Lichenihabitans psoromatis: one gene and its partner. The protein of the gene in region 2 interacts with the protein of the main gene of each other region in a pairwise test. Links are inferred from orthologs where the notes say so. Each region holds a gene or a part of one and is shown on either strand. Other genes may lie near its edges.

Region 1 (3,109 bases), 910 kb from region 2 along the record:
GCGCGAATGCCACGGACCCTGATCCTGGAGCCTACCCGCGAGCTTGCCGCACAGGTCGAAGAATCTTTCGTGCGCTACGGCATCAACCACAAGATCAATGTGGCGCTGCTCATCGGCGGCGTCTCGTTCAGCGACCAGGAAGCCAAGATCACGCGCGGCGCAGATGTCCTGATCGCAACCCCGGGGCGACTTCTCGACTTTGCCGAACGCGGCAAGCTGCTGCTGACCGGTATCGAAATTCTGGTCATCGACGAAGCCGATCGTATGCTCGACATGGGGTTCATCCCTGATATCGAGCGCATCTGTAAGCTCGTGCCGTTCACGCGCCAGACTTTGTTCTTCTCGGCCACCATGCCGCCGGAGATCACTCGTCTGACCCAGCAATTCTTGCACAACCCGATCCGCATCGAGGTCGCGCGTGCATCCTCGACGACTGAAACGATCACGCAGGGGCTGGTGGCGTCCGCTCCCGGTTCCGCCAAACGCGAGACGTTGCGTCAATTGTTGCGAAAGTCGGCCGGTTTCAAAAATGCGATCATCTTCTCGAATCGCAAACGGGATGTGGCCATCTTGACCAAGTCGCTCGAAAAGCATGGCTTTTCGGTCGGGGCCTTGCATGGTGACATGGATCAGCGCGCCCGGATGTTGTCGCTCGACGCATTCCGAAACGGTGATGTCAGCTTGCTGGTCTGCTCGGATGTCGCGGCCCGCGGCCTCGACATTCCGGATGTGAGCCACGTGTTCAATTTCGACGTGCCGACCCATGCGGAGGATTATGTCCATCGCATCGGGCGGACCGGCCGCGCTGGCAAACTCGGCACCGCTTTGTCGATCGTGACGCGTGCCGATCAGCGCTACATCGACGACATCGAAAAGTTGATCCAGCGCAAGATCGAGTGGGCGGGTGTGACCCCGGACCAGATCACCGACGAAGGCGACGACGAGTCGACCAGCGATCGCCGGCGCGGGCCGTCTCAGGGTGATCGGTCGTCCTCCGGACGTGACGTAAGATCATCGCGTCGATCCTCGACGCGCAATCCCGATCGCAGCGCCTCCGCCGATGTCGCGCCGACCTCTCGCGCCCAGGCCGCGACGGTCCGGTCCGACGCGTCGCCGGCACGGGTCGAAGCTCAGGAACCTCGCGTTCAGGAGCGGCCCGAACGGCTTGAGCGCGCCCCCTCGAGGGATCGTGGCGCGCCGTCCAACAATCGAAACGGCAACAACCGGCCGGCCGAGGCCCAGCGTCCTCGCTCGCCCGCCGAGACGCCGGCACCCCGTCGCCATTATCGCGACCGCGATGAGGAAGATACGCCGGTGATCGGCCTTGGCGATCACGTGCCGTCCTTCCTGTTGCGTCCGGTCCGCATCAAGTAGAAGCGGATGATATGAAACAAAAAAAGCACGGCAGATCCTGCCGCACTTTTTTTGTTGCCGAGCCGGCGACCCTTAGTTCAAGGCCGCCATCGCGTCCGGGGTGGCGGGCGTGATCGCGACACTCTCGCCACAGCCGCAAGCCGAGGTCTGGTTCGGGTTCTCGAACACGAAGCCCGAGGACAGCTTGTCGGTTTTAAAATCCATCCGGGTTCCGAGCAGGAACAGAATGGCTTTCGGATCGATGAGGACGCGGACGCCCTTGTCTTCGATCACTTCATCATGCGGCATGGCCGCGTCGGCAAATTCCATCGTATAGGACATGCCGGCGCAGCCGCCGTTCTTCACGCCGACGCGCAAGCCAAACTGCCCGCCCGATGCGTTAGCCATGATCTCGCGGACCCGATCGGCCGCAGCGTCCGTCAGCGAGACGACCTTGAAACGTGATGCCGAAGCACCCATCCTCGTTCTCCATGATGCCGCGCCCAGCGCGGATCTCTTTGAGCGCAATGTAACGATGAATCGACGCTTTCGCCAGGGAGCATCGCAAGTGGACCGAAGGAACACTTCCCTCCACCTTCGAACACGCTAAAATCACCGTCTGATCCCGACCTCAAGAGGCGTCCGGTCGCGCTGCTCCGCAGTGGGATGAACGGACCGATATGGCGACCTGAATGAAAGAAAGCACCGCAAAATTCGGCATCGGCCAAGTAGTTCGGCATCGAAAATACCCGTTCCGCGGCGTTGTTTACGATGTCGATCCCGTCTTCGCGAATACGGAGGAATGGTGGATGGCGATTCCCGAAGACGTGCGTCCACGCAAGGATCAGCCGTTTTATCACCTGTTCGCCGAGAATACCGAGACCGAGTATGTGGCCTATGTGTCTGAGCAAAACCTCTTGCCCGACACCTCCGGCGAACCCCTTCGAAACGCGCAGATCGAAGAGGTGTTCGTCCGAACCGAGGATGGAGAATATAAGGCCAAGTCGATTCCTCGGAACTAAGGCCGAGCTTGCACCTGCACGCTCGGTCCCGATCATCGACAAAGAAAAGCCCTGCGGGTCACATGACCCGCAGGGCTTCGATTTTTTAGACAGCTAAGCCAGCTTACTTCTTGGCCGGCGCCGGTGCTGCAGGTGCCGCGGGGGTGGCCGGAGCGCCAGCCGTGCCGTTTTGCTGCTCGAGCAACTGGCGCTGCTGCTTGGCTTTGGCTTCCAACTGCTGCTGAAGCTGCTGCTGCTGCTGCTCGAGAACCTTGGGGTCGATCGGCGCGCCATCGAAGGCCTTGCCGAACCCGGCGAGCGGGATCGTGAAGCTCACTTCGTTGTTGACCGAGTTTTTCACGGACACATTGAGCAGCGTGCCCTTTTTCAACTGGTCGATCAACACACCCTTCACCTTCGCTTCGGCGAAGCAGCCGTTGGGCATGCAGATCTCGAAAGCGCCATCGGTCTGCGGGCCCTTATCGATCGAGAAGCGGAAGCCCGGCTTCAGCAGCAAGCCCACCGGCATCAGCAGTCGAACGATCCGCGTGTCGTCGCCCTTAATGTCGTAGACCGCGACCGCGATGGCCGGGGGTTGATCCGGCGCGCTGCCGAAATCGCGGGTCGTGTAGCAGATTTCCTTGTTGGCGCCCTGGTCCTTGCCGCACACCTTGGTCCAATCGGCCTGGGAGGGCTGCAGATCGACCTTGATGGGTCCCTGCGGTTGAGCCTGCTGCCCCTGAGCCGCAGGAGCG
Region 2 (2,919 bases):
CTGTCACTCTCGCCGTATCCTTGGATACCGGCCCCGACACAGATACGATACAGCCGTCGAACGCGTTACGTGACGGAGAGATATTTATCGCTTGCGCCGAAACTCGTGCCCGCGACGGGTCGTAGCTTCTAGCGAGCGTGTGGATGACGGTCGGCGTCCCCTCTGACCGTCGTTTTCGGCACGCTTTCCCCGTCCGAGAATTTCGGGGATGGCCCGCGCCGCGCCCCCCGGCGCGGGCCTAATGCGGGACACGCCTCAGGCGACCCCGAGCTTCTTCTGCAAGCTCGTCGACGACGTCGTATATTGAAACGTCAGGCGCTTCTCCGGATAGACGTAGCGATGCACCCGCTGGGCCGCGAGTGCTCCCTCGTGAAACCCCGACAAGATCAGCTTGAGCTTGCCCGGATAGGTGTTGATATCGCCAACCGCGAAGATGCCCGGCACGCTGGTTTCGAATTTCTCGGTATCCACAGGCACGAGATTCTCGTGCAGGTTCAGACCCCAATCAGCAATGGGTCCGAGCTTCATGGTCAGCCCGAAGAAGGGCAGCAAGACGTCGCATTCGATCTCGGTCGTGGTTCCGTCGTCATGCTTGATGGCGGCGCCCTGCAGTTGACCATCCTGCCCCTTGAGGCTGGTAACCTGCCCAAGCAGCAGATCCATCGCGCCATTGCCGACCAGTTCTCGCATCGCGTTGACCGAATGTGGTGCGGCACGAAACGCATCCCGTCGGTGCAGCAGGGTCACGCGCTCGGCCAGGGGATGCAGGTTCAGGGTCCAATCCAGCGCCGAATCGCCGCCGCCCACGATCAGCACCTTCTTGCCCGCAAACGCTTCCATTTTGCGGACCGCGTAGAAGACCGACGTGCCCTCATAGAGTTCGATGCCGGTGATTGGCGGCTTCTTGGGCTGGAACGATCCGCCACCCGCCGCAATCAAAATCGACTTGCACTCGAAGATCTGACCTGCATCGGTCCGCAACCGGAACTTCGGCGCAGTCGCGTCGCCGAGGACCTCGACCGACTCGACCATCTCGCCGTAATGCATCGTCGGGCTAAAGGGCTTGCATTGCTCGAGCAGATTGTCGACCAGCGCCTGTCCGGTCACGAGCGGGAAGCCAGGAATATCGTAGATCGGCTTCTCCGGGTAAAGCTCGGAGCACTGACCGCCCGGTTTGCTCAGAATGTCGATCATGTGGACCTTCACGTCCAGCAGGCCGAGTTCGAACACCGTGAACAGCCCAACCGGGCCGGCGCCGACGATCACCACATCGGTAACGATGGTTTCAGTCATCAATAAATCCTCGGGTCCGCATCACTCGAGACGCGACCGGGTCGTTTCTCAAAAGGGTCGAGCCGGACAGGCTCAATAGCGCAAACAGGGTACGATGTGAAAGTCCCGCGACGCGGACATGACATCGCGGCGACTGGAGCCGAATCAGCCCTGGCGTGAGGGCGTCCGAACCGTCAGTCCATCGAGCGACGGCTTCACTTTGATTTGGCACGACAGCCGCGAGTTCGGTTTCACCTCGAATGCGAAATCGAGCATATCTTCTTCCATTGGCTCGGCTTTGCCGGTCGCCTCGACCCATTCGGGCTCGATATAAACATGGCAGGTCGCGCAAGCGCAGGCGCCACCACATTCCGCTTCGATTTCGGGAATGCCGTTGCGGACTGCTGATTCCATCACGGTCGAGCCCTGCTCGGCCTCTACGTCGCGCGAGTGGCCCGATGAGTCGATGAACGTAATTTTAGCCATGACGCTTCGGTGAGCCCCCGGTACTGATAAAGACGAGACAGCGACAGCCGGTGCGCCTCAAATTGAGCCCTGGACCGGCGGGCGACGCATCGAACGCTCCGCTGCTCTTAGCCAGTTTCAGCGCCGATGGCGAGAGTGCCGTTCCGTCGCGCCTTGCTCTAAACGTCCTTAACTGACGCTATAAAGCCGGACTCACTCGGGACGGCCAAGCAGATCGTCGATGACCGAACAAGCAAGATCGACGCTGCCCCCAAGCTGCTCCAGTTTGTCGCGGCTCAGCTTGACCGAATGGTGCGGATCAGCCGACCGAATCTCCCGTTCGAGCGACTGCGCCTGATCGGCAACGCGCCATGAGCCGACGGCGCGCGCCGACCCACAAAGCTTATGCAAAAGATCGCCCGATTGCTTGGGCATCATCACGCCTTGAGCCGACGAGGACGTCAGGGTTTGGACGATGCGTCGCGCCTGTTCCGCGAAGAGATTGAGCAATTCGACCTCGAGATCCCGATCGCCGAGCGTTTGACGCGACAAATGTACAAGGTCGATGCTCGGCAGATCGTCGTCATGCTTAACAGGCGAGGATCGGTAGGGATTCGGCAGAAGATCCGCGTGACGGGTGGCGGACGGCATCGCATTCATCATGGAACCCTTGGTATGGTGAAGTTCGAGACCGGCGACCGACAGAGGCGCTGAGCGTCTATGAAAAATGTTCGAGACGCCGCGCGTTAACGACGTTTGCCTCTTTCGATCGTGCGTGCGTTTGCAACGGAGCCTCACGCGAGTAGACTGCGGTTTGGTTAATGATCCTTTGCTTTCCACATCATCGATCCGAATGATGATCGTTAAGCGGCGGAATGTTGGCTAAGAGGGAAGATCACGTCGATTCAATCATGCGACAAACGATTGATCGGCGGAGTTCTTTCTTGAGTTTGATTGTTCTTCTTTGGTTCGATCAAGAGTTTCGCGGGTCCGATCCGGCGGCGTCTTGATGGTCGAAGCGTGTATGCGTTGAGGTGTGGACATGGGCGTGCAAAATCAAGCCAAGGATCCTGCTGCGGCAGCGCTCCTGGCCATCGAGGAAGCCCTCAATCTCGTCAATTTGAGCGGCCCTGCGCCTGAACAGGACGCCACAGCACCCGACATCCAATCGACGCGGGCTAT

What was found. Proteins that work in one complex are often made in the same cells at the same time.
Region 1: the proteins of EY713_RS12540 (region 2) and EY713_RS16890 interact in binary tests that used the Escherichia coli proteins (3 or more experiments, as listed by UniProt). The link is inferred for Lichenihabitans psoromatis from one-to-one orthologs.

What each region holds. Positions count from the first base shown.
Region 1 is NZ_CP036515.1:3,610,893-3,614,001, forward strand. Bases 141-3,109 are described here. They hold EY713_RS16890 (HesB/IscA family protein), read right to left. Parts: upstream 1,834-3,109; coding sequence 1,447-1,833; downstream 141-1,446. Other genes in these bases: EY713_RS16885 (DEAD/DEAH box helicase), read left to right, coding at 141-1,374; hspQ (heat shock protein HspQ), read left to right, coding at 2,046-2,375; EY713_RS16900 (invasion associated locus B family protein), read right to left, coding at 2,479-3,109. Also shown: more of EY713_RS16885, read left to right, coding at 1-140. UniProt on the Escherichia coli protein: Is able to transfer iron-sulfur clusters to apo-ferredoxin. Multiple cycles of [2Fe2S] cluster formation and transfer are observed, suggesting that IscA acts catalytically.
Region 2 is NZ_CP036515.1:2,699,722-2,702,640, reverse strand. Bases 99-2,877 are described here. They hold EY713_RS12540 (2Fe-2S iron-sulfur cluster-binding protein), read right to left. Parts: upstream 1,759-2,877; coding sequence 1,438-1,758; downstream 99-1,437. Other genes in these bases: EY713_RS12530 (apolipoprotein A-IV repeat region-like domain-containing protein), read left to right, coding at 2,780-2,877; EY713_RS12535 (Hpt domain-containing protein), read right to left, coding at 1,951-2,388; EY713_RS12545 (NAD(P)/FAD-dependent oxidoreductase), read right to left, coding at 256-1,293. In the rest of the region: more of EY713_RS12530, read left to right, coding at 2,878-2,919. UniProt on the Escherichia coli protein: Ferredoxin are iron-sulfur proteins that transfer electrons in a wide variety of metabolic reactions. Although the function of this ferredoxin is unknown it is probable that it has a role as a cellular electron transfer protein.